2 regions of the Marinococcus tarijensis genome follow, and region 1 is predicted to be linked to the other one. Evidence: predicted binding sites of a transcription regulator. Region 1 holds the regulator's gene; the other holds the start of a gene.

Region 1 (4,168 bases):
ACGCCATCGGCGCCGCTCCCATCGGAAGCCCCGGGTGGCCCGACTGGGCTTTTTCAATGCTTTCGATGGACAGTGTCCGAATCGTGTTAATTGCTAATTGTTCTGTGCTAATTGCCATGCATATGTCCCTCCACTGTATGTATTTTTGGGTGGAAACCCGTACCTGTGAGTTGACCCCGCGGGAATTTCCGTGTTCTTGTACGCTTTTATGATAAAGGTTTTAAAACGATTACACAAGCGTGTTAACAGAGAAAGAAGAAAATCAAAAGGCCTGCTCTTTGTTAAGACCAGGCCTCTCTTTTATCTTAATGTCGGAAGCTGCGGTTCCGTCGTTTCACACGCTCAAGCTTGCTTGGAGTTACATCCGTGCCTTCTTCATCCACCACTTTTACGTTTTCAAGCTGGTTTTTAAACGAAGAACGGAATTTGCTTAAATATTCCTGACGCAGCGCATGCTGTTCTTCTTCTTCTTCAGCTGTCAGCCCTGTTGATTTTTGACGTTTGGCTAACTCATTAATCCGGTCAATTTTTTCTTTCGAAAGCATAAGTTGCCTCCCTTAAAATGGCGTTCCTTTTTTATTATATTAAAAACAGCGCCGTACCGCAAACAAATCATTGCGGTTCTATATCCGCACGCTGCTGTTCATATTCTTTATAACGGCGGTGCACCGTCGCTTTGGAAATATCGTAGCCAAGGCCCCGGAGCGTCAGAGCGATATCTTTAAACGTCAGCTCCCGCTGTTTCAGCTTAACGATTTCTTCAATGGGCACCTCTATTTTCTTCCGGCCGCCGCTGCGGCTCAACCCGAAGTTTTCTTCCGGATGATACCCGTTTTCCACCGCCCGCTGCATCCCCCGCTTAATCTTAAAATTATGCAGACGGCGCTGATGCTCTTCCACAATGGATAAAATCTCCATAATCATATGATCGGTATCTGCAATTTCAAGCTCCCCGTCATCCTTCACCGTATAGATGGACGTACCCCTTTTCTGCAGCTCATGGAGCACGGCAATTTTAGCATTTCCACGTCCAAGCCGCGTGTCATCGGTGATCAGCAGTGTGTCCGCCCCGGTGTCATCGAGGAGCTCAAACACACGGAGAAGTCCGTCCCTCTCCACGGAATAGCTGCTCTCCTGTTCTGTCACGGTCTGCTGCACCGTCCAGCCATTTGATGCCGCAAGAGCTTCCAGCTCCTCCTGCTGCCTGGCAAGCGAGGACTGCTGTTCTTCTTTTTCCGTACTTACCCGGGCGTAAATGATGCATGTTTTCATTTGTCTGCGGTCCTTTCCGTTCGTGTTTTACTGTTCGGCAGCGTCAAACGAAACCGTTCGTTCCCACGGCTGCTCCTGATAGCCCAGCCTGTCCTTTAAAACCGGATGCTCCTGTTCATAGACGATTTCTGCCGAACGGTCTGCTTCCGTGCCGCCCAGCGTGTCCGGAGTGATCGAAGCGTCCGCTGAATATACCAAAAATAAAAGCGCGAATGCAAATAAGGCAAGCATCGTCCAGTCCGTTGAAGTGAAAGTTTTGAGTTTATTCATATGCATGTTCCCCCTGAATGAGAATGTATGTTCCTATATTCATCCAGTATACCAGAATACCTGTTCCCGTCAACAGAAATATTAGAACGGGTGTTTGCGTTTTTGTTCCCCTCATGCTATACTTTACTCAGAAAAATTCCTCAAAAGGAGGTGCGGAGATGAAGCTATCCAAGCGCCAGCAGCAAATTCTTGATTATATAAAAGAAGAAGTAAAAGAAAAAGGCTATCCGCCTTCGGTCCGGGAGATCGGAGAAGCCGTGGGGCTCGCCTCGAGTTCAACGGTGCACGGGCACCTCGCCCGCCTTGAAAACAAAAATTTAATCCGCCGTGACCCGACCAAGCCGCGGGCAATTGAAGTGCTTGAGCTTGAAGACCAGGGCAGCGAGCCGATTCACGAAAGCAAAGCTGTGTACGTGCCGGTGATCGGTAAAGTCACGGCCGGGGAGCCTATCACTGCGGTGGAAAATGTAGAAGAATACATCCCTCTTCCGGAGCGCATGGTGACCGACGAGGAACAGGTGTACATGCTTACCATTCAGGGGGACAGTATGATAGAGGCTGGCATTTTTGACGGGGATCTTGTCGTCGTTCAAAAGCAGCAGACCGCTGATAACGGCGATATTATTGTCGCTATGACCGATGAAATGGAAGCGACAGTTAAACGGTTTTATAAAGAAGAAAACTTTATCCGGCTGCAGCCTGAAAATGCCACCATGGATCCGATCATTTTAGAAAACTGTACGATACTCGGCAGAGTGACCGGCGTTTTCCGCACCATCTTTTAATCACATAAACGGGGCCGCCTGCTTTATCAAAGCAGGCGGCCCCGTTTGTATTATGCCCGGCATGCAAGCGTCCGGTATGACGTAACAATTTGATTTCCTTCGACATCTCTATCGGTAATCACTATCACCGTGGCTGACGTAATATTTTCCTGTTCAATAAATTCGAGCCCCCGGTGCCAGAGCCATTCATACACCGTTGTCATGTCTACGTTCAGTTCATCTTTCCGGAGTGCTTCTGCCGTAATCTGCATCGACAGCAGCAGCTGGTCGCCCTCAAAGATGTGAAGCACCGGTCCATTAAAATGTTCAGACTCTCCCGGGCTGCCTTCATACGGTCCGTGATAAAAGTCAAGCAGGCGTGCCATCACGATTCCCCCTTTAACGACTTCGGCGCACATACGTGCCTGAAGCTCGTTTTTCTATTGGTGAATTGTGATTCCTTTTCCCTGCACCTCTCCTGCTAAACCCGAATTTCCCCCACGTGTCCTGAAGGGTTACTGGTCGAGCCACTCTTTAATCTGCTGCTTGTCGTTATCATCAAGGTTGCCTTCCTCGATCCAGTAATTCACCAGCTTCATCATTCCCTGCTTGGACAGCCCCACCCGGCTGCTGTCGGAGGGGTGGCTACTGATGTCCGTTTTTCCGTATTGGTAAATGTATACATACGGCGCCTCCGCGTGGTTTAAATTGTGAAGGTCCTTCTTTTCAAAATGCAGCATTTGTATGCCCCTTTCTGTTTTCCGGAATATTTTTTGCACCTGCGTCCGCCACAAAAAAGAGCCTCCCGGGAAGGAAAGCTCCGCTTAGCGTTTGATTACATGGATTTAGAATACGGTTTGTGACAGATCGAATGATCGATGGTTTCATCGGAGCCACCGCTGTACACACAATCGCAGGTATCTAATACGTAAGTATGCTCTTTGGCGTGAATGACCTGACTTCCCTGATGAAATAACAGTTTTTCATCGGCCGGCTGAAAATCACTCATCGAATGAAGCACCACTTCGTAGCCATCGGCGTATTCAATCACCTTGTAATGAATTTCATGACCGTCACTGCTATAGGTCACCTGCGGCTGCGTTCTGCATTTGAATTCCACTAAAGCCACTGTCATCCACCCCCTCCACTTATTTATACCACAGTTTTTTCGGTTCGAGAAGACGCCCGGCCGTTTTTTTCAGAAAGAATTTCCTACTCGTGTCAGTGAAAACCGTTTCTCAGTGTTCCTACTGGAAAAAGAAACCTTCAGCCAATTTCTTCTATATAAATAAAAACAAAAAGCACCCTCTCAGCTCGAGGGCGCTTCGAAATCTCTTAATAAATTATCATACGCTTTGTTTACTTCTCCGTCCGTCACGTCCTGAACAGTGATGACGAGACGCTTTCTTTCCGTCGGCTCTTCCTGCTTCAGATAATCCATGCCGATTTTCCATAACCAGTCCGGTACATTTTCTTCCTTTAAACTTGCTTCGGCTGCCATCGCCGATGTAGTCACCTGCACGAGCAGCACGAGCTCTTCGTCCTGATACACTTCGACTGATTCGCCGGCAAAATGGAGCGGGCGCACGCGGTAGCCTTTCAGTCCTTCCTGAGAAAAATCCGGTTCCTGTGCCATCGTTATCCTCCTTTTATCCAATTACGACTGTTCCTGGAGCGCACTGCTTCCTTCAAGCTCAATGCCTTCCTCATCTGCCCGGGTGATGTAAACCTGGCCGCCAAACTGAAATCCTTCCCGGGTGTAAAAATACAAATCCAGCGCAGGAGAAGCACTGTCAAATGCCTGGTGGAAAAATTCCTCGTTGTCGCAGTCTGTAATGGAGACGGTCCAGCGTTCAAGCGGC
Region 2 (4,168 bases), on a different contig from region 1:
TTTGGGCATTTGTCTATCTTCTAGCAAAAGACATACATAGTATTTTAGGCGAAAATTTAACGGGTCTCTATGTGCATGGCTCGTTGGTTTTAGGAGGTTTCAGTACAGCAAGTAGTGATATTGATCTTATAGGAATAACAGAAGCTCCATTAGCAAAGGAAGATGCTTTCAAACTAAAAACGCTACTATTAGCGTATTCCATGCACCCTTATCCAGTCGAAATTAGTTTTTTGAATATGAATCATCTAATAGGGTGGGAACATCCTAGCACATTTGATTTCCATTTTAGTGAACAATGGAGAAATCATTTTGAATTAGCCATGCCAACGTCGGATGATTTTACTTTTCAAAATATAAAAGATGAGGATTTAGCGGCACATCTTACGGTCGTCAATCATAAAGGAATTTGTATTCTAGGAAAGCCAATTAGCAAAGTATTTCCTTCTATTCCCAAGAATCATTATTTATCTTCGATATTGGGAGATTTTCAAAGCTGTTTACAGAATATCGAACAAGAACCAGTATATTGTACGTTAAATATTATTCGTGTATATCAGTATCTCCGAAATCATGAAATTACTTCAAAACTGGAAGCTGGAGAATGGGGACAAAACCATTTGCCAAGAGAATATAAAGAAACTATTCAACGCATTATGAATCGTTATCAAACAAATATAGCTAACGATGATATTAAAATTAGTGAGTTAATTCGGATAAGAGAGCATATAGTAAAACAGGTAGAAAAATTATTAGGTCGTCCTGTCGATTTCTAAAGAACAACAAGTTTTTCTTCTGATTGCCAAAGATTAGTCATAGGGAGACATAAGCGCATCTAAGGAAAGGTCTAGCAGCGTGGCTAAGGCTTCGGCTTCCCGAAAGCCGATGTTTGGCACTCGGTTGGCTTCATAGACCGACTTCGACACCAGACACATGGTACAGACGTCGTTCACGGTTAAATCTTTGGACGTTCGGGCGTGATAAAGCAGACCACCGATGTAATGGGGAGAACGGACGTCCCGGATAGATTTGTTCATTTATAATGACCTCCAATTTTTTTCGATCGTTCGAGGGCTTGGCCCGCATCGGTTAAGGAAGAAGCGTACATAATAATGCCGCCGCCGTACCGGTCTTTTAAGGCATCGACCGTCTGGTTCAACGAGGACCGGTCCTCCACGTCATCAAATAAACTTAACTGCCGGTGCTTGTCCGGTTCGACCTTTTCCAGTGACACGCCAATGCGCCGGACCGGTGTGCCAAGCCAGTGACGGTCAAACAGCTTCTGACAGGCGTGATAGATCACCCGGCCGTCATTGGTCGCCATGTTGAGTGTTCGTTGCCGGGAAAAGCCGACCGGGTTTTCATATGTGCCGCCAATACTTAAAGACAGTTGATGTCCTATTAATCGTTCGTCCCGGGTGCGGCGGGCCACTTCTTCGGCCAGTTCGCGCAAAATCACAAAAATCTCCGTTCGTTGATGGTAGTCTCTCGGCAGGGTCATGCCGTGGCCGATGCTTTTTTTCTGTTGATGGGTGTCGGGCGTAACGGGAGACGGGTCGATACCGTTGGCATACTGCCACAACAGCTCCCCGTTGATGCCCCACCGATGCTGTAATTCTTCCACGGGATAATTCGCTAAATGGCCGATGGTACGGATGCCCGTCTGCATGAAGTGTTTTTCCATGCGGTTGCCGACACCGAACAGCTCGCCAATCGCAAACGGCCAAAAATCATCGGCTAGGCGATTCTTATGAAAATGAAAGATGCCTCCAGGGCGCTTTTTGGCTTGCAGATCACAGGCACTCTTGGCAAGGATTTTATTTTCGCCAATGCCGATACGGGCATGGATGCCAAATTGTCGCAGAATGGCTTTTTGCAGGCTTTTAGCGGCTTGCTCGGGCCGGGACTGATGGACCGTTCCGGTGAGTTCGATAAACGATTCATCCACGGAGAACGGCTCCACTTGATCGGTATACGTTAAAAACAGTTCATTGATCTGCGTGGATATGTCGATGTACAACTGCATCCGGGGTTTAAGGACCGTTACCTCGGGACAAAGCGATTGAGCTTCCCAAAGAGCTTGGGCGGTCTTGATGCCGTGGCTTTTCGCCACGGGACAGGCCGCCAGAATCACCCCACTGCGCCGGTCCGGGTCGCCGGCCACCACGACCGGATGCTGGGACAGGTACGGATGGTAGACCTTTTCGATCGAAGCATAAAAACTCTGCATGTCGATCAGAAACACCACTCGTTTCATTGGTTTGCCCTCCTTTTACGACTGGACCGCCACAGCTTGAAGATGTTCGACGGGAATAACTACCACGGCTCCCCCCACTTGAAGCCATATCTGCGGCGGTGCGTCCCGAAAACGGGCCGCATAACCCGTTGTTGTGTGAAACTGACCGTCCTGCCAGTACGTGACGTCCAACAGCCACGTATACGCCATGCCGTCATGAATGATCTGCATATATTCTTCCATCATCTGGTCGTCCATTTCGGGAGGGTCCTGCCACGTTTGGGCTTCCTGCCGTTGTAACCACTGCTTGCGCCATTCCGGGAGAATCATGCGACTACTTTCCCAACGGAGATTGCTGGTCGGTGTGAGTTTGTTGGATTTCATGGGTATCACGTCCTTTCGTTACTACCTAGTATACACGAACAAGCGTTCGTTTAAACAGGTATTTTTTAATATAAATGTATTATTGTATTATTGTATAATTTGATCAAAGGTGATAGAATGAATATAGAAGTTAAGAAAAGATAGATAAATGAGGAATCGGCATGAATCAAGCCTGGAACATGGAAGAATTGGAAGCGAAGATTTACAGCAGTTCTAAGCAGTTATTAATCGTTAGTATCATGCTCATTGCGGTGTCCTCGGCATCCCTCTGGTTACAACAATGGTTTTCATGGCTGGCGATTGTGGCCGTTCTTCTGGCATTGGCATTGTTCACTTTTATCAAGGTGGTTCAAATCTTTCAGTGGCAGAAACGGATTAATGAATTAATGAGACGAAAATGAGATACTAGAAAGGATGAGCAACCATGCAACAGTTTGCTTTTGCGATTACCGATCACTTTTTCCCTAGCATCTTAGAGGGAGAGATTCAGGCCGATCACGAAGAAGCTGCGAAAGCGAAAATCAAAAGCCTGTATGCGAAAGAATTAGACACCGAAGAACAAGCAATCGACATTCTTACATTAGAACAACAGTAATTCATGCTAGGGGAGGGTGACGGCTGTGTTTGGACGAAAAAAAGAGGAACAAGACCAACGGTTTTATCTCAAACACAAGAACAGCATTTCATTTCTTGGAGAAGTTTCCATTATTGTTGATCGAGAAACCGGCATTAACTATATCAATTCGTCCATAGGGAATGGAAATGGTTTAACGGTGTTATTAGATGAAGAAGGAAAACCGGTTCGAGATCAAACATAGATAGGGTTAGAAAAAAGGAGAGGAAAAACGATTGGATAAAGTGAGATTGGGATTTATTCTACTCATCATTTTGATTGGCGTCCTACATTTTAGTGGCGTTTATGTGTTCCCGTTATGGTTTATCCTGTTGCTCCCGGTATTAGGAATAGTAATTAACATTGGCATTGTTAAGTATGAAAGAGATAACGAAAAAGCTCTAGATGAATAGAGAAAGAAAAGCATAAAAAAGAGGTGCTAAAAAACACCTCTTTCATCTCTATTGGCTTAATTCTTTTGGAGAAACGTGATCTATTCCATAAGCAACGGAGGAAAAAGCAAACGCATCTTTCTCTGGATGCTCCCGTTTTAGTTCGGCATAGGCTTGGCCTAAATTCCAATCCAATAATTGAAAGTTTCGTTCAAATTGGTATTTGTCTGTTTCGTGAAGGAGAATCACCACATGACGTTCTCCGTGAATCACATGCAGTTCATTTTCTACTAATACGGTCTGAACGTTTTGCTCGGCAATTTCTTGTATGTTTGCTTCGGTGCTTTCAAACTCCCCGATCAAGATATTCAATTCTATGTCGTCAAAATGCGTTACATGGGTAATCTTATAATGATTTGGCTCCATCTATAAACACCGCCCTAGCTAAAGTAAAATATGTTATTATTGTACCAAAAAAGGAGCTGACAAGGATGAATCACGTTCATATGTTAGATACATTTGCTCAGTATGAAGAGTTGGTCCTCC

The links. Region 1 encodes LexA, which represses DNA repair genes until DNA is damaged. Its sites were predicted from a motif close to CGAACATATGTTCG; they were not measured.
Region 2: ACTTK7_RS16325 (YolD-like family protein) is a predicted target of LexA. The motif match lies at 2,653-2,666, and genes of this name have one in related genera.

The regions. Positions count from the first base shown of each region.
Region 1 covers NZ_JBQOJA010000009.1:83,026-87,193, forward strand. Annotated here, with positions in the region: gene tkt (transketolase) at 1-118, opposite strand, end outside; gene ACTTK7_RS07285 (DUF896 domain-containing protein) at 306-545, opposite strand; gene ACTTK7_RS07290 (YneB family resolvase-like protein) at 613-1,272, opposite strand; gene ACTTK7_RS07295 (hypothetical protein) at 1,300-1,542, opposite strand; gene lexA (transcriptional repressor LexA) at 1,701-2,327, shown strand; gene ACTTK7_RS07305 (hypothetical protein) at 2,378-2,692, opposite strand; gene ACTTK7_RS07310 (hypothetical protein) at 2,822-3,100, opposite strand; gene ACTTK7_RS07315 (hypothetical protein) at 3,142-3,441, opposite strand; gene ACTTK7_RS07320 (hypothetical protein) at 3,616-3,942, opposite strand; gene ACTTK7_RS07325 (hypothetical protein) at 3,964-4,168, opposite strand, start outside.
Region 2 covers NZ_JBQOJA010000047.1:5,990-10,157, forward strand. Annotated here, with positions in the region: gene ACTTK7_RS16310 (aminoglycoside adenylyltransferase domain-containing protein) at 1-773, shown strand, start outside; gene ACTTK7_RS16315 (hypothetical protein) at 807-1,034, opposite strand; gene ACTTK7_RS16320 (DNA polymerase IV) at 1,031-2,254, opposite strand; gene ACTTK7_RS16325 (YolD-like family protein) at 2,270-2,617, opposite strand; gene ACTTK7_RS16330 (hypothetical protein) at 2,779-3,018, shown strand; gene ACTTK7_RS16335 (hypothetical protein) at 3,042-3,212, shown strand; gene ACTTK7_RS16340 (DUF6440 family protein) at 3,238-3,435, shown strand; gene ACTTK7_RS16345 (hypothetical protein) at 3,692-4,048, opposite strand; gene ACTTK7_RS16350 (DUF2268 domain-containing putative Zn-dependent protease) at 4,114-4,168, shown strand, end outside.